Linked DNA regions of Phreatobacter stygius. The protein of the gene in region 1 interacts with the protein of each later gene in a pairwise test. Links are inferred from orthologs where the notes say so. Each region holds a gene or a part of one and is shown in the gene's direction. Other genes may lie near its edges. The genes, in order: gyrA and gyrB.

Region 1 (14,902 bases):
TTTTCGGCCGCCGCCTCGCGCAGCTTGAAGCGGGTGAAGGTCGCGGCGAAACCGAGGAACAGGCCAACCAGCACGATACCGGAGAACTGGCCGGCAATTTGGCCGGCGACCTGGCCGGCGGACTTCAGCGCCAGCTCGAGCAGGCCGGCGCCGCCGCCGAGCATGCCGATCAGCGCGAAGGTCCTGACGCCGGCGGTGCGCTGGCCCTGCGGCTCGTCGCGCTCGCGCCAGTGCCGTTCGACACCGACCAGCGCGCCGATCGCAATCGCCAGCCCGAAGCGCTGAAACAGCTCGATGTCATTCATGGCAGGCCCGCACCGCAACCGACCCGCCAGATATGCCCGGTGCGGCGCGCTCTGCCAATGGCGGCCGTGGCGGCTATTCGGCCGCCTCGATCTTGGCCTTTATCGGACGGCGGGCCAGGACCTCGCGCAGGAAGCGCCCGGTATGGCTGCGCGGTTCCTTGGCGATCTCTTCCGGCGGCCCCATCGCCACCACCTCGCCGCCGCCGTCGCCACCCTCCGGCCCCATGTCGATGACCCAGTCGGCGGTCTTGATGACCTCCAGATTGTGCTCGATGACAATAACCGAATTGCCCTGGGCGACCAGTTCGTGGAGCACCTCCAGGAGCTTGGCGACATCGTGGAAATGCAGGCCGGTGGTCGGCTCGTCCAGGATGTAGAGGGTGCGGCCGGTGGCCTTGCGCGCCAGTTCCTTCGACAGCTTGACGCGCTGGGCCTCGCCGCCCGAGAGCGTCGTCGCCTGCTGGCCGACATGGATGTAGCCGAGCCCGACCTCCGACAGCGTCTTCAGGATGTCGCGCACCCTGGGCACCGCCTTGAAGAATTCCACGCCCTCGTCGACGGTCATGTCGAGCACGTCGGCGATCGACTTGCCCTTGAACACCACCTCCAGCGTCTCGCGGTTGTAGCGCTTGCCCTTGCAGACGTCGCAGGTGACGTAGACGTCGGGCAGGAAGTGCATCTCGATCTTGATGACGCCGTCGCCCTGGCAGGCTTCGCAGCGGCCGCCCTTGACGTTGAACGAGAAGCGGCCCGGCTCGTAACCGCGCGCCTTGGCCTCGGGCAGGCCGGCGAACCATTCGCGGATCGGCGTGAAGGCGCCGGTATAGGTTGCCGGGTTGGATCGCGGCGTGCGCCCGATCGGCGACTGGTCGATGTCGATGACCTTGTCGAGATGCTCGATGCCCTCGATCCGGTCATGCGGGGCAGGGGCTTCGCTGGCGCCGTTCAGTTTGCGCGCCACCGCCTTGTAGAGCGTGTCGATCAGCAAGGTCGACTTGCCGCCGCCGGAGACGCCGGCAATGCAGGTGAAGGTGCCGAGCGGGATTTCGACCGTGACGTCCTTCAGGTTGTTGCCGCGGGCATTGACGATCTTCAGCGCGCGGCCCTTCTGGGGCTTGCGCCGCTTCGGCGTCGGCACGAACATCTCGCCGGTCAGATATTTGCCGGTCAGCGATTTCGGATCGTTCATCACGTCCGACGGCGTGCCCTGGGCGACGATGCGGCCACCATGGATGCCGGCGCCCGGCCCGACATCGACGACATAATCGGCCTGCAGGATGGCATCCTCGTCATGTTCGACGACGATGACGGTGTTGCCGAGGTCGCGCAGCCGCTTCAGCGTGCCGAGCAGCCGCTCGTTGTCGCGCTGGTGCAGGCCGATCGACGGCTCGTCCAGCACATAGAGCACGCCGGTCAGGCCCGAGCCGATCTGCGAGGCGAGCCGGATGCGCTGGCTCTCGCCACCCGACAGCGTGCCGGAATTGCGCCCGAGGGTCAGGTATTCGAGGCCGACATCGACCAGGAAGCGCAGGCGGTCGCGGATCTCCTTCAGGATGCGGACGGCGATCTCGTTCTGCTGCGCGGTCAGTTTCGGCGGCAGGGTGGCGAACCATTCATTGGCGGCGCGGACCGACAATTGCGAGATCTCGCCGACATGGGTCGCCGCGATCTTCACCGCCAGCGCCTCGGGCTTCAGCCGGAAACCGCCGCAGGTCTTGCACGGCACCGCCGAAACGTAACGCGAGATCTCCTCGCGCGCCCATTCGCTCTCGGTTTCCTTCAGCCGCCGCTCGAGATTGCGGACCACGCCCTCGAAGGTCTTGGTGGTCTCGTAGGAGCGCAGCCCGTCGTCATATTTGAACGTGACGGTCTCTTCGCCGGTGCCGAACAGGATCACGGTCTGCGCCTTCTCGGGCAGCGACCGCCAGGGCGCGGTCAGCGAGAAGCCGTAATGTTTCGCCAGGGCATCGAGCGTCTGGGTGTAGAATGGCGAGGTCGACTTGGCCCAGGGCCCGATCGCGCCCTTGCGCAGGCTCAGGTCCTTGTCCGGGATCACCAGGTCGGCGTCGATCGTCTGTTCGACACCCAGGCCGTCGCAGGCCGGGCAGGCGCCGAACGGGTTGTTGAACGAGAACAGCCGCGGCTCGATCTCGGAAATGGTGAAGCCGGAGACCGGGCAGGCGAACTTTTCCGAGAAGATGACGCGCAGCGGCTCGCCCTTGGCGTCCTTGCCTTCGGCGAATTCGACAATGGCGATGCCGTCGGCGAGCTTCAGCGCCATTTCGAAGCTGTCGGCGAGCCGCGCGGCCATGTCGGCGCGCACCACCACCCGGTCGACCACCACGTCGATGTCGTGCTTCAGCTTCTTGTCGAGCGGCGGCACGTCGGCGATCTCGTAAAAGGTGCCGTCGACCTTGACCCGCTGAAAGCCCTTCTTCTGATATTCGGCCAGTTCCTTGCGATATTCGCCCTTGCGGCCGCGCACCGCCGGCGCCAGCAGATAGAGCCTGGAGCCCTCGGGCAGCGCCAGGGTCTTGTCGACCATCTGGCTGACCGTCTGGCTCTCGATCGGCAGGCCGGTGGCCGGCGAATAGGGCACGCCGACCCGCGCCCACAGCAGGCGCATGTAGTCGTAGATCTCGGTGACCGTGCCGACCGTCGAGCGCGGGTTCTTCGACGTCGTCTTCTGTTCGATCGAGATCGCCGGCGACAGGCCGTCGATCTGGTCGACATCCGGCTTCTGCATCATTTCGAGGAACTGGCGGGCATAGGCCGACAGGCTCTCGACATAACGCCGCTGGCCCTCGGCATAGATCGTGTCGAAGGCGAGCGACGACTTGCCCGAGCCGGACAGGCCGGTGAACACCACCAGCGCATCGCGCGGGATGGTCAGGTCGACGCCCTTCAGATTGTGCTCGCGCGCGCCGCGCACGGAGATCACCCGCTGGTCGGGGCGCCGCACGTCGTCGCGGTACTTGTCGAAAAGATCGGTCATCTATCAGGTCCGTTGAACACGATCACGCGGGAAGCGGCGCAAGCAGGCTGTCGGCAGGCGGGCATTCTGAAGAACAGGCATGGGGCATGCGGGATCGCCAAACCTGCGCAAGGGTCGACGTGTCAAGAAGCAAGCCCCCAAAGTAGAAACGGCAGCGCCTCACCGCCAGGGGCTGAAGGCCACCGGATGGCTGATTTGCACAGGATGCGCTGGCCGATTCGAGACGATCACGCCGGCGGAGCTTATCGGGGCTTGCCAGAACCGACAAGAACAAATAATGAACATTGCTGCGGATCGGAATTCCCGAGAGCAGAGGTCGGGAAACTGGGGATAGATCTCGAATTCCCGTCGATCGCGCGGTGACGGAGCCGGCCGAACATGGGATGGCTCCGATCGGTTCAGGCTGAAAGCGCCCCGGGCAGCGGCTGCGGGGAGAGGGAGAGCGACATGGCAGGCAGCGTCAACAAGGTCATCCTGATCGGCAATCTGGGCAAGGATCCGGAAGTCAGGCGGATGAACAACGGCGAGCAGGTCTGCAGCCTCCGCATCGCGACCACCGAAAGCTGGCGGGACAAGGGCTCGGGCGAGCGCAAGGAGCGCACCGAGTGGCATGCGGTCGTCATTTATAACGAGAACCTGGTGAAGGTCGCCGAGCAATATCTGCGCAAGGGCGCCAAGGTCTATCTCGAGGGCCAGTTGCAGACCCGCAAATGGCAGGACCAGTCGGGCGTCGAGAAATACTCGACCGAAGTGGTGCTGCAGCGCTTCCGCGGTGAAATGGTGCTGCTCGACGGCCGCGGTGGCGGCGGTGGCGCGGATGCCGGCGGCGGTTCGGGTTATGGCGACGACAGCTTCGGTTCGTCGGGTGGTATCGAAAACCGGTCGGGCATGGGCCGCGCCGAGGCGCCGCGTCGCCCGGCGGCTCCGGCTGGCGGCGGCCGGATGGATGACGACGAAATCCCGTTCTGAGCGACCAGGCGACCATGGCGGGCCCGGCGATCGACGTGTCGTTGCGCCGGGCGGCGCCTGACGATCTCGATTTCATCATGGCGGCGGAGCGTCAGCCCGCCTTCGAACGGCAGGTCGGGCGCTGGTCCGCCGAGCGGCACCAGGCCGCCATGGCCTCCGCGGATTTCGCCTATCTGATCGGCATGGGCCCTGGCGGGCTGCCCGCCGGCTTCGCCATCCTGCGCGACCTCAACAATGCCTCCGACAATATTGGCCTGCAGCGCATCGTCTCGGCGGCAGCCGGGCAGGGCTTCGGCAAGCCATTCCTGACCGCGGTCATCGACTGGGTCTTTGCCGAAACGCGCTGCCACCGGTTCCTGCTCGAAGTGTTCACCGACAATCCGCGCGCCCGGCATGTCTATCGTTCCCTCGGCTTCGTCGAGGAGGGGCTGCTGCGCGAGGCGGTGAAGCGGGCCGATGGCGCGCGGGCCGACCAGATGCTGATGTCGCTCCTGAGACGCGAGTGGCGCGCGCCCTGAGGTGGCCCCCCGCTCAGCGGTGCCGGCCGCGACCTTGCCGATGACCGCTGCGGATCGATAGCCCTCGGACCCGGCCAACAGGGCGAGCGCGCCCGTCTCCGCAACGCATCACCACGGGCTGTCTCACGCCGTGGCAGATCACCCTGATCGATCATCAGGACGCCAGTTTCCGGATGAAATCCGCGGCCATCGTCGCCGCGCGCTTGCGAATGTCGGGGATCGCGGTGATCTCCCAATGCCGGCCGCGCGTCGGCGGGCCGTGCCAGGCGTCGCGACAGATCATGGCGCGTTATTCTCCAATGGGAATAGCGCTGGACGCAAGACCGGGATGAGGCGATCGGATGCGGCGATCTCGCCTGTCGCCATGGGCGTGTTGCGGGCAGGCGGAATGCCGGGTAGCGTTATAGCTGTACGAACATAACGAGACGAGTGGCCAAGTGTCGACCCTGACAGTCCTCCACCTCCATCGTCAGACCGGGATCAATGCGGTGCTCGAGCAGGCGCGAAGCCAGGCGCCGTTCGTTGCCGTCGATCCCAAGGGCCATCGCCGGTCGAAGATCTGGGACATATCCTCGCATTTTCACTGCTCGATCATCGGCACCTGCCTGAGTGCCGCGGAGCTGCGCCAGTTCTTCGTCAGGCTCGGCGAGGCCGACGCGAAAGGGGCGACCGACCACGTCCTGCACGGGCGGGGGGTGCGCACCGCGGGGCAGCACGACCTCGCGGGCAAACTGCTGCACAAGACCCTCGACAAGCGCCACGAGACGGCGATCAAGCGTTTCACCAGGGCCTCGACGGTGGCCGAGGTGCGGGATCTCTGGCTCCAGGCGCTCGACCAGGGCGATATTCCGGGCGCCTATTGGGCGGTCCTGACCCATCCCGCCGCCGACCGGCCGCTGATCCAGGAGGTCTTCGGCGAAGTGCATATGCTGTCGCACATGGTCGGTACCTCCAACCGGGTCGACATCGCGCGGCTGCGCAAGCTCGAACGGGATCTCGGCGCGCGCGACGAAAAGATCGCCCGGCAGGAGGCGCGCCTCCAGACGGCGGCCAATGAACGCTCCGAGCTCTTGCGGCGCATCGAAAGCCTGGAGATCGAGGCGGCGCGGCGAACGGTGCAGGACCAGGCCAAGGCCGGTCCGCAGCTTGCGCCCGCGGCCATGGCCGCGCTGGCGCAGCGCAGCGATGCCGAGAAGGCCCATGCCCAGGTCCTGGCCGCGCGCCTGAAGGAGGTCGAGGACCAGGCCGCGATCGAACGGAAACGCAATGCCGAGCTGATCGAGCGGGAGGCCCATCTGCAGCGCGAGCTCTCAGCCCTCGAAGCCAGCTTGCACCTTGGCGGACCGAACCAGGACGGGCCGAAAGCGGCCGCGCGGGACCTGGCGGATCTGACCCTGCTTTATGTCGGCGGCCGTCCCAAGCTGCTCGACCAGCTGAAGGCGCTCGCGGCCGGACGCGGCGGCGTGCTGCTGGCCCATGATGGCGGGATCGAGGACAGCGCGGCGCTGCTGCCGGGCCTGATCAGCCAGGCGGATGCGGCCTTCTTTCCGGTCGATTGCATCAGCCACCACGCCGCGGGCCAGGTGAAGAAGCTCTGCCGGGATGCCGGCAAGCCTTTCGTTCCGCTGCGCACGGCGAGCCTTGCCAGCTTCATCGCGGCGATCGCCGGGGGCGATCTGCCGGCACGGCCGGCGGCTGTCGCCTGAGCGCGGCGCGAACCACCAGGGGAAAGCCGATGACGGAACATGCCGGCGCGCGATCCGACAGGCCCAAGTTCCATGGCGACTGCGATGTCGCCGCCATGGTCTATGGCCCCGGCGACAATCCGGACGCGGTGCTGACGGGTTTTCTTCGCCACCTCCTGGGGCTGGGTTTCGACGCGCTCGGCGTGGTCCAGAGGCGCCGCCCTGATCATCCGGGCTTTGACGGGACGGCGGAGTTCACCCTGGTTCCCGACGACGGATGGCGCGGCGATGCGAATGGCGCCGGGAAATCCAACATGGCCGCTTGCGGCACCGCCTTGCAGGGCATTGGCGCCAGGCTGTCCCTGGCGTTGAAGCGGCGCCCCGATGTCGTGATCCTCAACCGCTACGGATCCCTCGAAGCGGCCGGGGCAGGGCTGCTCGATGTCCTCGCCCAGGCGATCGACCGGGATATTCCCGTGCTGATCGCCGTTCCCGAAGCCCTGTTTCCCCACTGGCTGGCAAGAGCCGAAGGGCTGGCGGTGAAGCTCCGGCCGGATCGACCAAGCCTCGACGCCTGGTGGCACTCGCTCGGCAACAGCCCCTTGGACGCCACCTCGGATGCGGTTTCCGGCGCGACGTTCTGCGAGCGCTTCAAATGATCGTCGGCGGCCGCAGCGCGCCGGCAGCCTCAGCGCGTCGCTGAAAGAGCTCGTCACCCTGTCCGGCGTGGCGGCGGAGGCGGTGTTCGGGCCGTCGGGCGCGCTGCGCCAGAGGCTCGAGACCGGCGAGCCGCTGAGGCATCCGACCGCATGATCGCCATCGCTGGACGCGCCGACCTCAGATGATGCTGCGGAACGGGTGAAAGTGAAGCTCGTCGCCAGGCTCGATCCCGTCGGCCTGCGGCGGGATCTCGGCAAGGCCGTCGGCGATGGCGAGCGGTCTCAGCCGCGCCGATCCGCCGCGCCCGAGGATCTCGATGCCGATCAGGCCTTGCGCGTCTTCCGACAGGATGGCCGGCACGAACTCGGTCCGGCCCGGGCGCCGGCGGTACCAGGACAGGCTTTTCAGCGGGTAGCCGCGGTCGCGGTGCGACCGCGCTCCGGTCAGAGCGCTGGTCATGGCCTGGCCCAGCAGCATCCAGGTGACGAGGCTCGCGACCGGATTGCCGGGCAGGCCGAGATAGCCGGTCGCGCCGATCCGGCCGACGACCGCCGGCTTGCCCGGCTTCAGGGCGATCCTCAAGGCTCCGCCAAGCCCGCCGGCGAGCGTCAGCGCGGTCGCCGAATGATCCTCGTCGCCAGCCGAGGCGCCGCCGGTCGTGACGATCAGGTCGGTGTCACCCGCGAGGCTCCCGAGCCGTTCGGCGATGGCTTGCGGGGCGTCGGGAACCCAGCCGCCATCCCGCGCCTCGAAGCCCGCCGCGGTGATCAGCGCCAGAAGCATCAACCGGTTGGAATCGTAAATGGTGGCCGGCGCGAGCCGGTCGCCGGGCTGGCGCAGTTCGTCACCGGTCGAGACGACCGCAATGCGCGGCCGGGCGACCACTGTCACGTCGCAATAACCTTGCGCCGCAATGAGGCCGATGTGACGGGGGTCGAGCCGCGTTCCCTTGGCAAGGATGAGCTCGGGAGGGTCGATGTCCTCGCCGCGAGGGCGGACATTGTCGCCGGCGCGTATCTCCCGGCCGAGGACGATCCTGCCGGCGTCGCCGAGGACATGTTCCTGCATGATGACGGCGTCCGCGCCTTCAGGCAGCGGCGCGCCGGTGAAGATGCGCGCGGCTTCGCCCGCGCCAAGCGGCCTGCCGGGATGCCCCGCCGGAATGCGATCGATGACGATCAGGCCTGTCCCCGCGGCGAGCCCTTGGCCGGCCAGGATGGCATAGCCGTCCATCGCCGATTGGGTGAACGGCGGAATGGCGATCCGCGCCATCAGCGGGCGGGCGAGCACGCGGCCAACCGCCGCCGACAAGGGCACCGTCTCGGCGTCCGGGATCGGACGCACGAAGCTCGCGGCACGTGCGCAGGCCTGGTCAAGCGAGAGCAGCCCGGCGGCCGCCGCGCTGCCGGCGCCGCGTGCCGCGTGGAAAGCTTCGGCAGTGGCGCGTCGATCGGTCACGCAAGGCTCGATTCTGTTTCACGAACTGGCTTCATGAGGACAGGTCTTCGTCATCGGCGGCTGCTGGCGCCGGATAGGGGGCCGGCATCGTCGTTATGCTCTATTGGATATAGCGACGCAAGGATCGGCGATACCGCCGCCGATCGAGGTCCACGGCAATGACCGTTGATGGTGCGGCGGCCCGCCATCTGCGCCTGACCTGATGCAAGCACCGGCGAGCCTGCCGCACCGACATCTGGCCATCCGTGTCGCGGGTTGCCCGGCGACGTTCGGCAAGGCTTTCGGCAGGGCTTGGGGCTCGTCCGGCCGCAGGGCGAGGCGCCGCGGCAGGCGCGGTTGACATGCCGGAATGTAAAGTTTATTTACTTTACATTCCCTGACCCACCCGAGACCCGCCATGACCCTCGCTCCGCTGCTTGCCGCACCCGTCATGATCCAGATCCATGCCATCGCGGCGCTGGCCCTGATTCCGCTGACTTTGGCGCAATTCATGCGCCGCAAGGGGGGCTCGGCGCATCGGGTCCTCGGCTGGTCCTGGGTCGTGCTGATGGCGATCGTCGCCATCTCGTCGTTCTGGATCCATTCGATCCGCCTGATCGGACCGTTCAGCCCGATCCACATCCTGTCGCTCATCACGCTGTTCGGCCTGTTCGGCGCGATCATCGCGCGGCGGCGCGGCGATATCGCCCGTCACCGCCGCATCATGATGATGGTGACGGGGGGCTGGGTCGCCGCCGGCCTGTTCGCCTTCCTGCCCGGGCGGGTGATGGCCATGATGACCTGGGCCGGGTGAGGGCGCCCGGACGCGGGGCTTCAGGCTGGGATTGGCCTCAGGCCCGGATCGCCGCGCGTACGCCGTCAATGACGAATTGCACGGCGAGCGCCGCCAGCAGGATGCCGAGCAGGCGCGAGACCACGACATTGCCGAGCGTGCCGAGCAGCCGGTTGACCCGTTCGGCGATGCGCAGGCAGGCCCAGGAGGCGGCGAGAACCACCGCCAGCACCGCGATCAGCCCGGCCATCAGGCCCGGGTCGCCGGCCGCCTGGCCGGAGATCAGCAAGGTCGCGGCGATCGCGCCGGGGCCGGCGAGCAGCGGGATGGCCATGGGGAAGGCGGCCACCCGGATGATGTGGTCCTTGTCGATGACCTCGCGGTCGACCGCGCCCTTGCGGTCGGCGCGCAGGCCGAAGACCATTTCGAAACCGATGACGAAGAGCAGGAGGCCGCCGGCGATGCGGAAGGCCGGCAGCGAGATGCCGAGCTTGCGCAGCACCCAGTCGCCGAAGAAGGCGCAGAGCGCCAGCACGATGAAGGCGATCAGGCTGGCGCGCCAGGCGACCTGGCGGCGCTGGTCGGCGGAGAAGCCCTGGGTGACGCTCAGAAAGATCGGGACCAGGGCCAGAGGCTCGACGATCACGAACAAGGTGACGAGCGCATTGGTCAGGAATTCGATGGTCATGATCGGCCCCGGCCGCGGACGCGGAGGGCCCTTTGTGCCCATTTCGTGACAGGTTCGTCCACAGCCTGCGAGGCGATTTCCGCAAGCATCTGAAAAGACTGATGAAATGACAGGGTCGCCGCGACCGATTCGATTGGTCCCGCGTCAAGGAATCGTCTAGAAACAGAGCTACCTAGCGGGCCTCCTGACCCGCCTCACCGGACTGAAACTCTTTGGCTGACGACAACGACACGCCGGCGGGCGCCACGCCCTCGGATCCGACCGAAATCCGCCTGATCTCGATCACCGACGAGATGCGCCGCAGCTATCTCGATTACGCGATGAGCGTGATCGTCAGCCGGGCCTTGCCCGACGTGCGCGACGGCCTGAAGCCGGTGCACCGGCGCATCCTCTATTCGATGCACGAGAACGGCTACGAGTGGAACAAGCCCTATCGCAAGTCGGCGCGCGTGGTCGGCGACGTCATCGGTAAATACCATCCGCATGGCGACCAGTCGGTCTATTTCGCGCTGGTCCGCATGGCGCAGGAATTTTCCATGCGCGTCATGCTGGTCGAAGGCCAGGGCAATTTCGGTTCGGTCGACGGCGATATGCCGGCGGCCATGCGCTATACCGAGGTGCGTCTCCAGAAGATCGCCGGCGAGCTGGTCTCCGACCTCGACAAGGCCACCGTCGATTTCCAGGACAATTACGACAGTTCCGAGCGCGAGCCGAAGGTCCTGCCGGCGCGCTTCCCCAACCTCCTGGTCAATGGCGGCGGCGGCATCGCGGTCGGCATGGCGACCAATATTCCCCCGCACAATCTCGGCGAGGTCATCGATGGCTGTCTCGCCACCATCGACAATCCGGAAATCTCGATCGAAGAGCTGAACGAGTTCATTCCGGGCCCGGATTTCCCGACCGCCGGCCTGATCCTCGGCCGCTCGGGCATCCGCCAGGCCTATCTGACCGGCCGCGGCTCGGTGGTGATGCGGGCGCGCACGCTGATCGAGACGGTGCGCAAGGAGCGCGAGGCGATCATCGTCACCGAGATCCCGTATCAGGTGAACAAGGCGCAGATGCTCGAGCATCTGGCCGAACTGGTGCGCGAGAAGCGGGTCGAAGGTATTGCCGAGTTCCGCGACGAAAGCGATCGCGACGGCATGCGCGTCGTCATCGAGCTGAAGCGCGACGCGGTCGCCGATGTCGTGCTGAACCAGCTGTTCCGCTTCACCGCGCTGCAGACCAGCTTCGGCTGCAACATGGTGGCGCTGAACGGTGGCCGTCCCGAGGTGATGAACCTCAAGGACCTGATCGTCGCCTTCATCGCCTTCCGCGAAGAGGTGGTCAGCCGGCGGACCAAGTTCCTGCTCAACAAGGCGCGCGAGCGCGCCCATGTGTTGTGCGGCCTGGCGATCGCGGTGGCCAATATCGACGAAGTCATCCGGATCATCCGCACCGCGCCGGACCCGGCGACCGCGCGCGAGCGCCTGATGGCGCCGAACTGGAACGCCGTCGACATCGCGGCGCTGATCCGGCTGGTCGACGATCCGCGCTACCCGGTGCGCGACGACGGCACCTACAAGCTGTCCGACACCCAGGCCCGCGCCATCCTCGACCTGCGCCTGCAGCGCCTGACGGCTCTCGGCCGCGACGAAATCGGCGACGAGTTGAAGAAGCTCGCCGACGAGATCGTCAACTATCTCGACATCCTGCGGTCGCGGCTGCGCATTCAGAACATCATCCGGGACGAACTCACTTCGGTGAAGAACGAGTTCGCCACGCCGCGCAAGACCGAGATTCTCGAACATGGCGGCGACCTCGACGACGAGGACCTGATCCAGCGCGAGGACATGGTCGTCACCGTCTCGCATACCGGCTACGTCAAGCGTGTGCCGCTGTCGACCTACCGGGCCCAGCGCCGCGGCGGCAAGGGCCGCTCGGGCATGCAGACCAAGGACGAAGATTTCGTCACCCGGCTGTTCGTGGCCAATACCCACACGCCCATGCTGTTCTTCTCGTCGAAGGGCCAGGTCTACAAGCTGAAGGTCTGGCGGCTGCCGCTGGCAGCGCCGCAGGCGCGCGGCAAGGCCTTCGTCAACATCCTGCCCCTCGAACAGGACGAGCGGATCACCACGATCCTGCCGCTGCCGGAGGACGAGACCACCTGGGATACGCTCGACGCCATGTTCGCCACGACCCGCGGCACGGTCCGGCGCAACAAGCTGTCCGACTTCGTCCAGGTCAACCGCAACGGCAAGATCGCCATGAAGCTCGACGAGGGCGAGGCGATCGTCAATGTCGCGGTCTGTTCCGAGCATGACGACGTGCTGCTGACCACCGATGGCGGCCAGTGCATCCGCTTCCCCGTCGACGAGGTGCGCGTCTTCAAGGGCCGCGATTCCATGGGTGTGCGCGGCATTTCGCTGGCCGAGGGCGACCGCATCATCTCGATGGCGATCCTGCACCATTTCGAGGCGACCTCCGAAGAGCGCTCCGCCTATCTCAAGATGCGCCGGGCGGTGACCGGCGAGGAAGGCGGCGACGACGAGGAAGCCGCCGGCACCGGCGAGCTGTCGTCGGAGCGTTATGCCGAGATGTCGGCGGCCGAGCAGGTGGTGCTGACGCTCTCCGAGAACGGCTACGGCAAGCGCACCTCGACCTTCGAGTACCGCATCACCGGCCGCGGCGGCAAAGGTATCGTCGCCATGGTGGTGAACGAACGCAACGGCCGCCTGATCGCCTCCTTCCCGGTGGAGGACAAGGATCAGATCATGCTGGTCACCGATGGCGGACAGTTGATCCGCTGCCCGGTCGACGGCATCCGCGTGGCCGGCCGCTCGACCCAGGGCGTGATCGTCTTCGACACCCACGAGACCGAGAAGGTCGTGTCGGTGGAACGGATCACCGACGAGGGCGACGACGAGGCCCTGGACGGCGAAGCCGAAGGCAATGGCGAGGCGCCGGAGGCCAATGGCGAGGCGCCCGAAGGCACGCCCGAGGCCTGATCGCCCGGGCTTCGCCGAGGCGCCGCGCATCAACCCTCGCCCACGTCTTCGTGGGGGAGGGTTCGCCCCCGGCCGTGCCGTCACGAAGCAACCGTTCGGTCCGCCTCGGCGGTGAGCCAGGTCACGAATTGGCGCACACGCGGGTCGCCGGTGAGCGCGCCCGGCCAGCGCACCAGATGGGCCTTGCTCGAGGCCATGTCCCAGCTCTCCGGCAGGACACGCACCAGACGGCCTTCGGCGAGCGCGTCGTGGACCAGCAGCGAGCGGGCGAGAACCACGCCGGCGCCCTGCAGGGCGGCGGCGATCGCCGTGCCGACCGTGCCGAACCGAAGGCCTGCGGGCGGGGGGCCGGCGATACCGAGCCGCTCGAACCAGGCGGACCAGGACCATTCCGCGCCACCCGGCCGGCCGGCCGGTCCCTTGTGCAGCAGCGGCAGGCGGGCAAGGCCGGCGGGATCGACCAGAGGGCCATCGGGCAGCAGGCCGGGGTGACAGACCGGAAACACCTGTTCCTGGAACAGCAGTCGCTGGGTCGAGGCGGCCCGCGCGGTCGCCGCCGGCAGCCACAGAACCTGGACGTCGACATCGGGCGCGCCGGCCTGGGCCGCCGTCTCGACGATGCTCAGCTCCACCGCAATGGCGGGATAAGTCTGGGCGAAGCCAGGCAGGCGGCGGACCAGCCAATTGTCGGCGAGCGCCGCGCCGACCCCGACCCGCAGCCCGGCGGGAGCCGAGGCGACGCGGCAGCGTGCGCGGAGGTCGGCGAGCCCGTCGAGCAGGTCGGCGAGGCCGGCGGCGAGTGCGGCCCCCGTCGGCGTGGCATAGAGCCCGGCGCTCGTCCGGCTGAGCAAGGGCGCGCCGATGAAGCTTTCGAGCCGGCGCAGGCGGTGACTGATGGCGCTTTGGGTGATGCCGAGTTCCGCCGCCGCCAGCGTCATGCTGCGATGGCGGAGCGTGGTGTCGAAGGCGACCAGGGCGTCGAATGGGGGGAGTGACCGCATCCGAGCAACATGAAGCAGATTCATGACGATGTGAACTCTTGGCGCTCGCCCGCGCCGGCCCGACCGGCGAGGCTTGGCGCAATTCCCATCGCGCGAGGTTCCCGATGTTCAGATCCCATGCGCTCCGCGCCCCGGCGGCGGCGGCGGGCGCCCGACGCCTGGCGCCGGCCCTGGCCCTCAGCCTCGCCGTCTTCCTGACCCAGCTCGACGTCACCGCGGTGGTGGTGGTGATGCCCTCGATCGGCGCCGAGCTCGGCTTCGGTTCGGCCGGCTTCGCCTGGGTGATGGACGCCTATAGCCTGGCCTTCACCGCCCTGCTTCTGGCGGCCGGCGCGCTTGCCGACCGGCATGGCCGGCGCCTGGCCATGCTCCATGGCAATGCCCTGTTCGCCCTGGGCTCGCTTGGATGCGGCCTCGCCTGGAATGGTCCCTCGCTGTGGATCGCGCGTGGCGTGCAGGGCGCGGGGGCTGCCTTCGTGGTCACCGGGGCGATCGCGCTGATCGCCGGCCTCTATGCCGAGCCGACGGAGCGGGCAAGGGCCTTCGGCCTGATGGGCGTCGTCTCCGGCATGGCCATGGCGCTCGGGCCGACGCTCGGCGGCCTGGTCGGAGCCTGGTTCGGGTGGCGGTGGATCTTCCTGGCCAACCTGCCGATCGGCCTGATGATCGCGGTCGCTGTGCCGCGGCTCATCCGGGAAACCCGCGACGCCGGCGGCCCGCCTCTCGATCCCGTCGGCATCCTCCAACTGACCGCGGCGCTCGGCGTCGCCATCGTGGCGCTGCTGCAAGGTGCCCGGGCACCCGCGGTTCTGTTCGCCGGATTGCTGGCGAGCGCCACCCTCGGCGCCCTCTTCATCACGCGCC
Region 2 (14,616 bases), 5.8 Mb from region 1 along the record:
GCGGAAAAGTCGGTTTGGATGCGGTTTGTTGCCGGACGCTGTATCGCCGAATCATAAATGGAAGGCAATCAGCTTGTGCGGCGCAATATTATTGCCTGAGCGCGTGCAGCAATGCTACCCGCCAAAGGGCTGATGTCTCAGCGGGTTTGTGGCCCGCTGGCGGTCGCGGCGGCCTGTCCGGTTGCATTTTCCGGCACGGATGAGGCTATCGAACCACGTGGCCAGCGGAAATCATCGACCCGTCCGGGCGCCGGCGGTGGCTCTTCGCCACGCACCAGGACGGCGGCTGCCGCCCCTTGCGCCGAGATGGACGGACGCTCGCCGGCGAGGCCGCGCGGCGCGGCGACGGGCGGCGCGGGCGGCGGGTTGCCGGCAACCGCGGGGCGCGGGATGGTCGGATTGCCGGCAAGCGGCAGGATCGGCCCCATCAGCGGTCGCGGCCGGGGCGGTTCGAGCTCGAGGCTCGGCAGCGCCGCTTCCGGTTGCGGAAGGCCCGTCTCGGGCGGGCGCGGGCGGTCGGCGGCAGGCGCGCCGGGGATCGCCGGGGTGATGCGGCCGACCAGATCGCGCCGCAGATCCTGTTCGACGAAAAGCGCAAGCTTGCGGGCGCCGGCCGAGGTGAAATGGACGCCGTCGGCCGTGCGCAGGCGCCGGATCTGGCCGGCGAAGTCCGGTCCGAATTGCGAATATTGCCCCTGCTCGTCGACAAAGCCGTTCCAGACATCGACATAGGTCACGCCGTTGCGGGCCGCGCGTTCCTTGTAGACGTCGTTGAGATAGGCCATGTCGGCCGAGGCGCGCTGGCCGCGCAGCGGCGGCATGCCCACCCAGTAGACCGGCACGCCGCGGGCTTTGAGGGCCAGCATCGCGGCATCGACCCGCTGCACATAAATCTCGCGCCAGCGTTCCGAGCGCGGCTCGAATGCTTCGCGGTCGACGCGCAGCGCCTGACGGTCGTTGGAGCCGATCATCATGACGATGAAATCGACCTTGGTCTCCTGGGCCAGGACCTCCGGGATCACCTTCGCCCAGTCGTAGAATTCCGAGCGGACGAGGCCCGAGGACAGGCGGCTCTTGTCGGTGACGCCGATCTCGGGAACGTCCTCGAAGGCCCGCTCGATGCCGAAGGCCAGCCATTCCGCGAGGTTGTCGCCAAGCACCAGCACGAAGGTGGTCGGCGCGACCTCGGCCGTGCCGGGTGCCGCCGCCGTCGCCGACGGGCCGGTGCGTTCGCGCGGCGGCCGGGTGATCTCGGTCGCGGCCGGCTGGGTGGTTCGCGCCACCGGTGCCTGGCGGGTCGACTGCGGCGGGATGGTGAACAACCGCGGCCGCTGGTCGCGCGGCGCGAACAAATGCGGGAAACGGTCATCGGCATAACCGGTCTGGGCCCGCGACGACCCGCCGACCGCCGCGCAAGCGACGGTCAGGATCAGCAGAGCCAAGACATGTCCGAACCGCCTCACGCCAGAACCTCGGTACCGATGCCCCCCGGCTCCGGACCAGCCTTTCTACCACGAAGCGGCGACATGGCCACAGGCCCGCCGACCGCAGGCCTCAGCCGCCCTGGCGCAGCCGCTGCAGCACCGCCGCGGTCGGAAAACCGTCGGCGGCCATGCCGGCGCGCGCCTGGAACCGCTGCAGGGCCTCGCGGGTGCCGGCGCCGAGCTTGCCATCGACCGTACCGCTATAGAGCCCGACCTGGGCCAGGCGCTGCTGCAGTTCGATGCGCTCATCGCGCGACAAGGCCCGTTCGGTGACCGGCCAGGGCCGCATGAAAGGCCCGCCGCCATGCAGACGGTCGGCCAGGTGACCGACCGCCATCGCGTAGTTTTCCGAGTTGTTGTATTTCATGATCACCCGGAAATTCGGCAGCATCAGGAAGGCCGGGCCGCGGGCGCCGCCGGGCAAATGCAGGAAGGCCATGTCGCCGCGCCGCGGGAACGGCCGGCCACCGGCGCGGCTGACACCGCGGGCTTCCCATTGGGCGATGCTCTGCGGCCGGTCGCGGCCGGCCAGGCCAAGGTCGAGCCCGGCCGGCAACACCACCTCGTAACCCCAGCCCTGGCCGCGCGCCCAGCCCTCTTCGCGCAGCAGGTTGCCGGTGGACATCATGGCGTCGGCGACCGAGCCGACAATGTCGATATGGGCCGAGCCCGAGCCGGAGCGCGCCGCGCGCAGGAAGGTCGAGGGCATGAACTGGGTATGGCCGAACGCACCGGCCCAGGAGCCGCGGAAATTCTGCGGCGCCACATGGCCGCGTGCGATGATCTGCAGGGCGGCCAGGAACTCGTCGCGGAAGAACTCCTGGCGCCGGCCGTAGCAGGCCAGCGTCGCGGTGGCGCGAATGACCGAGGTATTGCCCTTGGCCTTGCCGAAGCTGGTTTCGATGCCCCAGATCGCGGCGACGATGTGCCGGTCGACCCCGGTCGTCTGCTCGACGCGGTCGAACACGGCCCGATGGCGCTGCAGCAACTGGCGGCCCTCGGCGACGCGGTTCGCCGCCACCAGGCCGTTGATATATTCCCAGGGCTGGCGCGAGAATTCCGGTTGGGAATCGAGCAATCGGAGGATGCTGGTGTCAGGGGTGAGGGCGCTGGTCGAGCGCTCGAACACCTGCGGCAGAATGCCGCGCTGGCTGGCGTCGCGGCGGAGCGTCTGGATGCAGCTGGAAAAGCCGCCGTCCTGCGCGCCGGCCGGCGCGGGCGCGGCAAGGCCGGTCGCCAACGTCGCCAGGAAAACGGCCAGGAAGCCTTGCAGGGCCTTGCCGGAACGATCCATGCCAAATGCCTCCGATCCGGGATGGAACCCGCCGAAGAACCAGTGGAACAATGGCCATGGTGAACGAAGCGTTAAGCCCGTTCAACCGCCGCGCCTGAGCCGTTCCAGGAAGGCCCGGTCGGCGTCGCCGGTCGCCGGCATTCCGAAGCGGCCCTGCATCGAGCGGATCGCCACTTTCGACTTGTCGCCGATAATGCCGTCGGGGTCGCCGAGATCGAAGCCGAGCGCATTCAGCCGGCGCTGGATCTCTTCGCGTTCGGCATGGACGAGCCCGCCCTCGCCGGGCGGCCAGGGTTTGGAAAAGCGCCCGGCGCCCTTGATCCGGTCGCCGAGATGGCCAACGGCGAGGGCGTAGGAATCGGCATTGTTGTAGCGCTTGATCACATTAAAATTGCCGGTGACGAGCAAATGCGGTCCGCCTTCGCCGGCGGGCTTCCACAGGCTTGCGGCAGCTCCGCCCGCCATCGATCCGCCGCCGATGCGGCTGACCCCCTGGGCGCCCCAGGCGCTGATCGCCTGGCGGCTGCCGCGATTGCCGGCAAGGCCGGGAGCATGGACCTCGAACCCCCAGGGAACGCCCGCGGTCCAGCCGTTGCGGGCGAGATAATTGGCCGCCGAGCCCATGGCGTCGGGGATGGAATTCCAGATGTCGCGCCGGCCGTCGCCGGTGAAATCGACCGCAAAGCGCAGGAAGCTGGTCGGCATGAACTGGACATAACCCATGGCGCCGGCCCAGGACCCCATCATGGCCTGGGGCGCGATGTCGCCGGCCTGCAGGATGCGCAGCGCCGCGATCAGCTCGCTGCGGAAGAAATCGGTGCGCCGGCCGGCATGGGCGAGTGTCGCCATCGCCTGGATGACGTAATGGTCGCCCTTGAACGTGCCGTAGGAGGTTTCGTTGCCGAAGATCGAGCAGACGATCTCTCCGGGCACGCCGAAGCGGTTCTCGACCGCGGCAAAGGTGGCGCGGTGCTCGCCAAAGGCGGCACGGCCATTGGTGATGCGCTTGTTGGAGGTGCGCAGGTCGACATAGTCACCGAGCGTCTTCCTGAATTCCGGCTGGCGCTGCGACAGTTCGATCACCCGCGGGTTCGGCTGGACGCCCGAAAAGGCGCGGTCGAACGTGCCGCGCGATACGCCGGCCGACGAGGCCTGGGACCACAGGCTGTCGACGAAGCCCTGGAAGGTGGCGGCGTCCGCCTGGCCGATCAGCGAGGGGATCGCCAGCGATGCGGTGCCGAGAAGGGCGGTACGGCGGGTGAGCGCGCTCATGTCGGGCCTCCAGTCTGGTCCGGCCAAGCCATTCCGGTCCGGGCCAGACCGGGCGGAAACGGATGATTCGCCCGCGAAGATAACCTGGGCGGCGCGAACCGGCACGTGGCAATCGGCGGGCGGACAAGGACCTTTGGCCGCAGCGGGTGGCGTGGTCCGACGGAACGGAGCCTTGTGTCACGGGTTCTTCCTGGATCGGAGGACGGTGACCATGCCCGCGATCAAAATTCCCCACGATGCTCTCATCCTCATTGGCGACGGCGAAAAGGCCCTGTTCCTGCGCAACCGGGGGCATGCCCAGCGGCTCGACCTGGTCATCGAGGACGTCCTGCAACAGGACAACCCGGCAACCCGCGAGCAGGGCACCGACCGCCCCGGGCGGTCGTTCGCCAACGCCGGCACCCGGCGCAGCGCCATGGAACAGACCGACTGGCACCGGCTGGGCGAGCAACGCTTCGCCATCGACATCGCCGAGGCGCTGCGCCGCCATGCCCAGGCTGCCCGGTTCAAGGAGCTGATCGTGATTGCTTCACCGCGGGTTCTGGGCAACCTGCGCAAGGCGTTCCACCGGGACGTCTCGGACCGGATTACCGGCGAGATCGCCAAGGAGCTGACGTCGCATCCGCTGGCGGATATCCAGAGCCTGCTGACCGCCTGACGCCGGGCCAACCCCGAAAGCAGCCTTATCTGTCGCTCCGCCCTCGCGTGCGTGGGCGCGAGCGACTATATGAGCATCTCCCGCTACACTGGCGAACCGAATCGCAAGGCACAGATTGTGGCCTTTCCGGCCGCTTTGGAGACCCGCTCACCATGGCTGAAACCGCCCGCATCGACATCCCGGACGCCGAATATGGCGCCGACAGCATCAAGGTCCTCAAGGGCCTGGACGCCGTGCGCAAGCGCCCCGGCATGTATATCGGCGATACCGATGACGGGTCCGGCCTGCACCACATGGTCTATGAGGTGGTCGACAATGCCATCGACGAGGCGCTGGCTGGCCATGCGACGGCCGTGACGGTGACCTTGAATGCCGATGGCTCGGTGACGGTGACCGACAACGGGCGCGGCATTCCGACCGACATCCATACCGGCGAAGGTGTCTCGGCGGCCGAGGTCATCATGACCCAGCTGCATGCCGGCGGAAAGTTCGACCAGAATTCCTACAAGGTCTCCGGCGGCCTGCATGGCGTCGGCGTCTCCGTCGTCAATGCGCTGTCGTCCTGGCTGAGACTGTCGATCTGGCGCGGCGGCAAGCATTATTCGATGGAATTCCGCCATGGCGATCCGGTCGCGCCCCTCGCGGTGATGGGCGAGGCCAACGGCAAGCGCGGCACCGAGGTGACCTTCCTCGCCTCGACCGAGACCTTCACCATGGTGGAGTATGACCTCGCCACGCTGGAGCACCGGCTGCGCGAACTCGCCTTCCTCAATTCCGGCGTCCGGATCATCCTGACCGACCTGCGCCATGCCGAGGAAAAGCGGATCGAACTGTTCTATGAGGGCGGCATCGAGGCCTTCGTGCGCTATCTCGACCGCAACAAGGCCGGGCTCTTCGAGCAACCGATCATGATCAAGGCCGAGCGCGACGGCATCACCGTCGAGGTCGGGCTGTGGTGGAACGACAGCTTCCACGAGAACGTCCTCTGCTTCACCAACAACATTCCGCAGCGGGATGGCGGCACCCATCTGGCCGGCTTCCGCGGCGCGCTGACGCGCCAGGTGACCGGTTATGCCGGCGCTTCCGGCGTCACCAAGAAGGAAAAGGTCGACCTGACCGGCGATGACTGCCGCGAGGGCCTGACCGCCATCGTCTCGGTCAAGGTGCCCGATCCGAAATTCTCGTCGCAGACCAAGGACAAGCTGGTTTCGTCCGAGGTGCGTCCGGTGGTCGAGAGCGTCATCAACGAGGCGCTGGGCAGCTGGTTCGAGGAGCACCCGACCGAGGCCAAGCAGATCGCCCACAAGGTGGCGGACGCGGCGGCGGCGCGCGAAGCCGCGCGCAAGGCGCGCGAGCTGACCCGGCGCAAGACCACGCTGGACGTCGCCTCGCTGCCCGGCAAGCTCGCCGATTGCCAGGAACGTGACCCGGCGAAGTCCGAACTGTTCATCGTCGAGGGTGACTCGGCCGGCGGCTCGGCCAAGCAGGGCCGCGATCGCGCCTTCCAGGCGGTGTTGCCGCTGCGCGGCAAGATCCTGAATGTCGAGCGTGCGCGCTTCGCCAAGATGCTGTCGTCGGAAATGATCGGCACGCTGATCACCGCGCTCGGCACCGGCATCGGCAGCGACGAGTTCAACGCCGACAAGCTGCGCTACCACAAGATCATTCTGATGACCGATGCCGACGTCGACGGCTCGCATATCCGCACCCTGCTCCTGACCTTCTTCTTCCGGCAGATGCGCGAGATCATCGACCGGGGTCATGTCTACATTGCCCAGCCGCCGCTCTATAAGGTCGCTCGCGGCAAGAGCGAGACCTATATCAAGAACGAGCGCGCGCTCGACGACTACCTGGTGACCGGCGGGCTCGACGACGCCGTCCTGGTGATGGGCACGGGCGAAATCCGGGCCGGCGCCGATCTTGGCGCGATCGTCGACGAGGCCCGCCAGGTCAAGAACCTGATCGGCAGCATCCACTCGCGTTACAACCGCGCCGTCGTCGAACAGGCGGCGATTGCCGGCGCGCTCGATATCGAAGCGATCAAGGAGCCGACGCGGGCCGAGGCGATCGCGGCCAAGACCGCGCTCAGGCTCGACGCCATCGCGGAGGAAATGGAGCGCGGCTGGGAAGGCCGTTTCGACGGCCAGGCCTATGTGTTCTCACGCACGGTGCGCGGCGTGAAAGAGGTCGCGGTGCTGGATGCGGCGCTGCTGTCCTCGGCGGAAGCACGCCGCATCGACGAACACACCAAGAGCCTCAGCGAGGTCTATGACCAGCCGGCGGTGTTCCGCCGCAAGAGCGGCGAGCTGCCGATCTCCGGGCCGATCGCCCTGTTCGAGGCGATCAAGGAGGCCGGCGCCAGCGGCGTCAAGCTGCAGCGCTACAAAGGCCTGGGCGAGATGAACGCCAGCCAGCTCTGGGAAACCACGCTCGATCGCAATGCCCGCTCGCTGCTGCAGGTCAAGGTGAAGGAGGTCGACGAGGCCGACGACATCTTCGTCAAGCTGATGGGCGACGTCGTCGAACCGCGGCGCGAGTTCATCCAGGAAAATGCGCTCAACGCGACGGTCGACGCTTGATCGTCCCCATCCTGGTGTGACGGGCCACCAAAACCGGATCCAAACATTGGCCCTGCGATTTTCGGTTGCAGGGTCAAGTCGGCGCTTTCGCTGACTTTTCATTGATCACTGTGCGGCGCGGGCGTGGGAGCCGCGCGTGTCTGATCGGACAGGGCACCGGCTAGATCGTGTTGATCACCCGCACGATCCAATAGGCCTGATAGGCAATGTGAACCAGAACGACGCCGATCTGGACGTTGCGGTTCTTCGAACTCCAGGCGACTGCGCAAAGCGTCAGGCCGAGTGGCACCTGAACCAGATATTCCGTGCTCAGGCGGTTCCAGTGCTCTGCGCCCTTGATGATCGTGTCGACGACATCGAAGGCAAAGGTGACGGCCAGAAGCGAGAAGAACCAACGCCGCCGCTTGATGAAAAAGTCCTCGTAGCCGCCGTATTCCGCGATGTTGTCCGGAAACAGCAGGGCGGCAAGGAGGAAGAGCACAACGGCATAGCTGATCAGGAACAGATAGGCGGCGAAGTTCCAATGGGCGATGCGTGCCAGCGCGAACTCCCACCACCAGAAAAGAACCAGCTCGATCAGTGTCGAAGCCACCCACAACATGTGGAGCGAAGAGACGCGGTTCCGCCCGGGATGTTGGATGAAGCTGGCAATGCCGGTCAGGATGCGGGCAATGCCAACGCCGATGACCATGCCCAGCACGATGCGGACATGCGTGAAGAGCTCGGAAGGGGTAGCCGTATCCATCACGTGTTCTCAGTTTCGGGCCAATGCCACTCAATGGCGCCCGGGTTCCAGCAGGCGGCTCCTGCATCCCCAGGTGCTGACGACGCGTCTCGGGCGTCTTTGCGAGACAATGTCCCATTAAAGATTCTTCTTTACGGAAAGGAAAAACGCGAAGGGCATGCCGCATGAAACGTCGCGATTTTCTGATCAACGCATCGGTTCTCGGCCTCGCCGCGCCAGCGCTGTTCAAGGCCGCTGTGTCGCCTGCGCAGGCGCAACAATCGGCCCCCGCGGGAGCGCGGATCGTCTGCGCAGCGATTTTCCCGGCCATCGGTTTCTCGCGCGTCGGCAACGGTGATGAATGGTTCCTCGCCCCCGAGGTGCCGGGCTTGATGATCGAGCCGCCAGGCGGCTTCAAGCAGGGACCGGATCGTATCAAGAAGCAGGTCCAGCGCTTTCGCGTCTATGGCTATGACGATCAGGGGCGCGTGGTGCGGGAGCTCGGCGCGGCCGACAGCCTCAGCTGGACCGTCCATGTCGCCAATACCAAGGCGGCCTGGTACGGCTACTCGAATGCCATGGATGGCGGCGAGCATGCGCCCGGCATTCCCGGGCCGTTGCGCAACGCCTCCATCGGGCCGGCCCGGCGCGAAAAGATGCTGGCGATCGATGCCGGTCCCGTCCGCATCGACGGTGCCGCGGCGAATACCGCGGGGCGCAACCCGGCTTATCAGATGGCGGGCCTGTTCTGGAACAAGCTGCCGGTGATGCTCGGGCATCTTCGCACCGATGATGCCGGCCGCCTCCTGGTGTTTCCCGCGGATGGGGTCTCCGCCACCGCCCTGCCGCAAAATCCGGTGCGCGACTTCACCAATAACGATGGCTGGCATGACGACTGGTGCGATGGCTGGGTGAAAGCCACTGTGCGGGTCGGCGAGGCGGTCATGGATTGCGAGCCGGCCTGGGTGGTTTGCTGCGGTCCGAAATTTGCGCCTCAGATCGAGCCGATCGTGAGCCTCTACGATGCGGCGCGGGAAGCGATGATCGCGACGGGCCACCTGCAAGTGCCCGGCGGCGCCTTGTCCTTCCGCCGCGATGTGCTGCCGATCCTCAGGCGCTCCGGCATGATGCAATGGGTCGCGCAGGCGTCCTTTCTCGGCAAGGCCTGGCATGATCTCGACGACCTCTCGGATCCCGCGGTCATCACGGCGCTGGCCGAGTCAGGACCGGGCGCGCGCGCCGCACGTGAGAAGGTTCTGGCGGCGTTCCGCGAGCCCGGTGGCGACGATGTCCGCTCGGACGCCTTGCCGCCCATGCTCGGTGACGGCGTCAACTTCCCGGGCAGCCCGACGGGCTGGCTCACGCTGACGCCCACCCAGCACACAATTCTGAGCGCCTGGGCCCGGGGCGATTTCGTCAATGACCTTGATGATCCCGCGGCCGATGCGGTCCGGCAGATCGACGACATCCCGCTGTCGCAGCGACCGGAGGCGCTCACCCGGGCTGCGCTCGATGCCTGCTCGGGCGGCGCATTCCATCCAGGTGTCGAGATCACCTGGCCCATTCGCCACGCCGCCCTCTATCGGACGCCCAAAGAAACGCCGCTGCCATTCCGCATTGCCATATCCACCCGGAAGAGCCTGATCCAGGACGTCGGGCTGCAGCTCAATCCGCGGAATGTGTTCTCGGGCCATCCGTTCCGCCGTGAGGACGGCGCGCCGGTCGGTCCTCAGGCGCCCGGCGATCTCACGCGCTGGATGGGCGTGCCTTGGCAGGGCGACGCGTTCAGCTGCCAATCCGTCCTGACGGGAGACGGCTTCCCGACACCCGTCTGGTGGCCGGCACTTCTTCCGGTCGATGTCCTTCCCGAGGGCTTCTACAAGCAGATGATGCGGGCCGATATTCCGCTGGAGGAGCGGCTGCGCTTCTATCACGCGCGGGTCGCCTGGTCGCGTGGCGCGGCCGGGATCGGCTTGCATGTCGAGGCCGGCTATACGGATGGCCTGCGCCGGATGATCGAGCTGTGGACACGGATGGGTGTCGTCGTGCGCCGCGCCGGGCCGAAGGACATTCCCGCGATTCCCTCCGACGTCTTCGTCGAAGTTCAGCGGGGCTCGATGGATTTGGCCCTGAACCGAGCGCCCGACCAGCAAGAATGAGGCAGGTTGTCGTTCTGGGCGCTGGCATGGCAGGGATGGCCTGCGCCCGCAGCCTGCTGCAGCGCGGCTATCGGCCGCTGCTCGTCGCGCCGCGCGGCGACGTTGCCAACCACGGTGAAACGCTTTCGTTTCATGCGTCGTCTTCGCTCGAGACCCTTGGATGGCTCGGACTGCTCGACGAAGAGACGGCATTGGCGAGCCAGGGACGCTATTCCGTCTGGGGCGGTTCGGCGCTGCGGCGCGCGGAGGCAGCGTCGGGCTGGCACATCGACCGGCGACGGCTCGAGCTGCGCATGTCGGCAGCCCTTGAGGCCGACGGCGTGGAACGAAGCGTCGAGAGGGCCCGGCGGCTGTCGAGATCGCCGGCTCAGGTTGCGGTCGAGCTGACCGACGGTTCGTCGATCGCAACGGAGTTCGTGGTCGATTGTTCCGGTCGTTCCGCCATCTCGTCCGGCGCCGGAGCGGCGCCCCGGCGTCTCCACAAGATGGTGGCCGCGTTCCGTATTTTCCGCCTGGACGACGATGTCGAGGCTGCCGCGGCCACGCTTGTCGAGGCGGTGGCGACGGGATGGTGGTACATGGCGTTGATGCCGGGACGCCGCATCATGGTCGGCCTCTTCAGCGATTCCGATCTGCTGCCCGCCGGCATTCGCAACGACGTCACTCTGTGGGCCGACATGGTGTCGCGGACCACCGCGATGTCCCGGCGCCTGTCGAGTCTGGGTCTTGATCCGGTCATGGCGGCCGACCTTCATTTTGCGCCCGCAAGCACGGTGACGGCATCAAGATTGGTCGAGCCGCGCATTCTCCGCGCAGGCGATGCCGCAAGCGCCCTCGATCCCCTCGGCGCGAACGGGCTTGCCACGGCTCTCTGGAGCGGCATCCAGGCGGCCGAAAGTGTCGCGGGGCTGCTCGTCCGGGACGATACCGCAGCGCTGCGCTACGAACGGCATTTCCTCGAGGGGATCGCCTCGCATCTGGCAACGCAGACGGCGCTCTATGCTTCCGAGCAGCGCTTCCCGGACATGCCGTTTTGGCAGAGGCGACGCGGTCCGATGCTTTGAAGCGGGGCTGACGGAGATCGCCTCGATCGTGTAGCCAGCCCGGTCGACCAGCGACATCTTCGTCAAGCCTATGGGCGACGTGGTCGAGCCGCGGCGCGAATTCATTCCGGAAAATGGGCTGAACGCGACGGTCGACGCGGTCGGGCCCAGACGCCATCATTTCGCCGGGCAGGTCAGGTCGACGTGATCATGGCAGGGAGCGGCAAGGCCCGATGGCGGCGCCGCGCCAGCAGCGGCTTCGGGACACGGCCTCGGCGAAGCGAGCCCGCCGCTCGGCGCGTCGGGCCTGGCGCGGATGGAACAGGCGGTCGTGGTCTGCCTTTGGCCGTGGCAGATCCTTGCCGATGGCGCGGGCGGCAAGCGCGGCGGTCCCGAAGGCGGTCAGCTCGTCGAAGCCGGCGACGACGATGGTCCGGCCCAGGGTGTCAGCGAGGAATTGAGCGAAATAGCCGCTGCGTGCGAGGCCGCCGTCGATCGGCAAGCGGTCGGACAGCGGCACATGCCGGTCGATCGCCTCGATCATCTCGCAGGTCTGCAGCGCAATGCCTTCCAGCAGAGCCTGGCAGAGGTCGACGCGGGTGGTATCGGCGGTCATGCCAATGAACAGCGAGGCGGCCGAACGGTCCCAATGCGGACAGGCGAGGCCGGACAGGGCAGGCACGAAGGTCAAGCCGCGATCGATTGCCGGCAGCGCCGCGAAGGTGTTCAGCTCCGCGACATCTGTGACAATTCCGATACGCTGGGCCCATTCGACCGCCGCGCCCGCGTCGTAGACGCCGCCATCGACCGCATAGGTTCTGGTTCCGGCCCACTGCCAGGCGACCGTCGGCACCAGCCCATCGCCGGCTGAGCGGACGATCCGCTCGCCCGTCAGGGCGAGGGCAAAGGCGCCGGTGCCGAAAGTGATCTTGACGTCGCCGTCGCGCCGGCAGCCGTGACCGAAGAGCGCTGCCTGCTGGTCGACGATCGAGGCCTTCAGCGGCGACGAGCCGGCCAGACCGAAATCCCCGACGGTCGGACGGATCTCTGGCAGGCATTCGATTGGAACGTGAAAAAGGTCGCAGAGCGCGGCGTCCCAGCAACCTGTTTCGAGATTCATGAGCGAGGTCCGGGACGCGGTGGATATGTCGGTCGCGAAGGAGCCGGTCAGGCGGTCGAGAAAAAAGGCATCGGTCGTGCCCAACCGCAGCCGGCCGGCGCGGCGGGCAGCTTTCGCTTCGGGAATGTTGTCGATCAGCCAGGCCAGTTTCGTCGCCGAAAAATAGGGATCGAGCGGCAGACCGGCGCGCGCAGCGACCTCATCTCCCGCGCCGTCCGCGGCGAGGTGTGCGATGTGCTCGCTCGTCCGATTGTCCTGCCAGACGATGACCGGCGACAGTGGTACGCCGGTGATCGAATCCCAAGCAAGGCAGCTCTCACCCTGATGGGCGATCCCCAGTGCCTCGACCCGACCGGCCGCCGTCAGGCAGTCCCGGACATGGGCCAGCAGTTCGCGCGGATCGTGCTCGACCCAGCCAGGCCGTGGATGATGCTGCGCGTGTCGGGCGGCATGGTGGATGCGCGCGGCGCCGGTCTCGTCGGTAACCAGAACGCGCGTGCTGGTGGTCCCCTGGTCGATCGCCGCGAATTTCATTGCGATATCCCGGGCTCATTGCCTTTCGATGCGCCCGGTTTCGCGGCTTTCCCGCATCCCGATGTGCAAGCCGGGCCCCCGCCCATGCCGACGGTCAAGGCAGAAGCGTCGGGCGGCAGGGCGGCAAGGTCGAGCCGCAGGCTGATGCGACGCTCGGGTTTGGCGGCAAGCCGGCGCCGGACGACGACGCGCTCGCCGGAGGCGATCTCGATCGTGCCCGTCGCAGGCTCGTCGACACGCAGTTGCAGATTGATCCTGGCGGGCCGCCCGGCGCCGATGGTCAGTCGCTGCGGAACGACATATTTCACGATCCCGCTCGTCGTCAGGTCGACCGTGACGATGGTGACCGGCGCGCGCGCCGCGAGATCTTCGACGATGACGCGCGCGAGCTGGCGGCCTTCGCGGAAGCAGCGCCCCGCCGTCTCAACGGCGCGCGTCACATTGCCGGCGGCGAAATAGACGGGGTCCGAACAGCGGCCGAACTGGTCGAGGGAGGGACCCGCGCTGCCGCGGTCGAAGACGAGATGGCTCTCGGCGACGAGGCTCGCCTCCGGCACGAAGCGGCCGGTGAACAGGACACCGTCACAGGCGAGTTTTTTCATGGTGCCATCAGCGGTCGCGATCGTGACGCTTTCGACCTGGGCTCGTCCCTCAATATCGACGATCCGAGCGCCGTAGTGAACCGGAATGCGCAACAGATGCGGGAACAGCGTCAGGGGCCAGCGCGCGAGCGGGCGGGCGCGCTGTTCGATCATCGCCACCGGCTCGATCCCGGCGGTCCGGCACGACATGAGCGCGGAGAGCGTCACGAGTTCACTGCCGACGATCAGCGGCCGGCGGAACGGTACGATGCCCTTGCCGTAGACGAAGGCCTGGAAACTGCCGGTTGTCATGATGCCGGCGGGGCGGTCGCCGGAGACCATGAGGGCCGAGCGGGGCGTCTCGCGGGCACCGGTCGCGACGATCACGCGCCGCGCCGAGAGGATCGCAGGACCTGCGGGAGTCATGAGGTCGATCCGTCCGCCGGGCCTGAGCGCCGCGACGCTGTGGCCAAGCCGGATCTCGACGCCGGCGGCCAGCGCGTCGGCGGTGAGACGCCGGGCATAGGCGGGCCCCGACAGGACGCGACCATATTCGCGCAGGCCGAAAGGCGGGTGGCCGCATAGCCGCGGCCGGCCCCCTGCGGCCGTGTCGCGCTCGAGGACCAGCACCTTTTCGATGCCACGCCGGCGCAGTTCGGTGGCGGCAGCCAGTCCCGCCGGGCCAGCGCCAATGACAGCGACATCGCAAGCGACATCGGTCATGGTGCGCGCGTCGGGGTGGCGGCCGCGCTGGCGAGGCGGCCTCCTGCGATCTCGGCGACGTCGGCCTGGCAATAGAAACCCTGGCATCGGCCCATGCCGGCCCGCGTTCGCCGCTTGAGGCCGCCAGTGTCGCCGGCCGGCAGCGGGCCCTGCAGGGCCTGCTCGATTTCCCGGCGCGTGACGCGCTCGCAATGACAGACGATTTCGCCGCATCCGGGCAGCGTGCAATCGCGTGGCAGGTGCTCGGCGAGATTGGGTACCATCGGCCAGATGATATCTTGCGGCGGAGATCTCGAGAGGCCGAAGGCGCGGAAGAGATCGAAGACGTGCGTGGCGATGCCGAGGGCTGCCGTCAGTCCGGTCGAGCGGATGCCACCGACCGTGATCCAGCCCTTCGCCGGGTCGGAAGCAATGCGATAGTCCTTTTTCTCCGTTGCCGGTCGAA

Evidence for each region.
Region 2: the proteins of gyrA (region 1) and gyrB interact in binary tests that used the Escherichia coli proteins (3 or more experiments, as listed by UniProt). The link is inferred for Phreatobacter stygius from one-to-one orthologs.

What each region holds. Positions count from the first base shown.
Region 1 is NZ_CP039690.1:7,085,896-7,100,797, reverse strand. The notes cover bases 9,899-13,237. They hold gyrA (DNA gyrase subunit A), read left to right. Parts: upstream 9,899-10,262; coding sequence 10,263-13,037; downstream 13,038-13,237. Other genes in these bases: E8M01_RS33535 (LysR substrate-binding domain-containing protein), read right to left, coding at 13,118-13,237; E8M01_RS33545 (MarC family protein), read right to left, coding at 9,899-10,050. Outside these bases: E8M01_RS33585 (MgtC/SapB family protein), read right to left, coding at 1-305; excinuclease ABC subunit UvrA, read right to left, coding at 379-3,300; ssb (single-stranded DNA-binding protein), read left to right, coding at 3,748-4,269; E8M01_RS33570 (GNAT family N-acetyltransferase), read left to right, coding at 4,284-4,787; E8M01_RS35815 (hypothetical protein), read right to left, coding at 4,942-5,070; E8M01_RS33565 (DUF2325 domain-containing protein), read left to right, coding at 5,225-6,493; E8M01_RS33560 (DUF2478 domain-containing protein), read left to right, coding at 6,523-7,131; E8M01_RS33555 (molybdopterin molybdotransferase MoeA), read right to left, coding at 7,310-8,590; E8M01_RS33550 (DUF2306 domain-containing protein), read left to right, coding at 8,988-9,383; more of E8M01_RS33545, read right to left, coding at 9,421-9,898; more of E8M01_RS33535, read right to left, coding at 13,238-14,038; E8M01_RS33530 (MFS transporter), read left to right, coding at 14,143-14,902. UniProt on the Escherichia coli protein: A type II topoisomerase that negatively supercoils closed circular double-stranded (ds) DNA in an ATP-dependent manner to maintain chromosomes in an underwound state.
Region 2 is NZ_CP039690.1:1,301,042-1,315,657, reverse strand. What follows is about bases 4,521-7,573. They hold gyrB (DNA topoisomerase (ATP-hydrolyzing) subunit B), read left to right. Parts: upstream 4,521-4,860; coding sequence 4,861-7,287; downstream 7,288-7,573. Other genes in these bases: E8M01_RS06020 (hypothetical protein), read right to left, coding at 7,448-7,573; E8M01_RS06030 (host attachment family protein), read left to right, coding at 4,521-4,708. In the rest of the region: E8M01_RS06045 (SGNH/GDSL hydrolase family protein), read right to left, coding at 138-1,442; E8M01_RS06040 (lytic murein transglycosylase), read right to left, coding at 1,555-2,778; E8M01_RS06035 (lytic murein transglycosylase), read right to left, coding at 2,860-4,050; more of E8M01_RS06030, read left to right, coding at 4,262-4,520; more of E8M01_RS06020, read right to left, coding at 7,574-8,032; CTQ-dependent glycine oxidase GoxA, read left to right, coding at 8,197-10,170; E8M01_RS06010 (NAD(P)/FAD-dependent oxidoreductase), read left to right, coding at 10,167-11,234; E8M01_RS06005 (FGGY family carbohydrate kinase), read right to left, coding at 11,422-12,867; E8M01_RS06000 (NAD(P)/FAD-dependent oxidoreductase), read right to left, coding at 12,864-14,171; E8M01_RS05995 (NAD(P)/FAD-dependent oxidoreductase), read right to left, coding at 14,168-14,616. UniProt on the Escherichia coli protein: DNA gyrase negatively supercoils closed circular double-stranded DNA in an ATP-dependent manner to maintain chromosomes in an underwound state.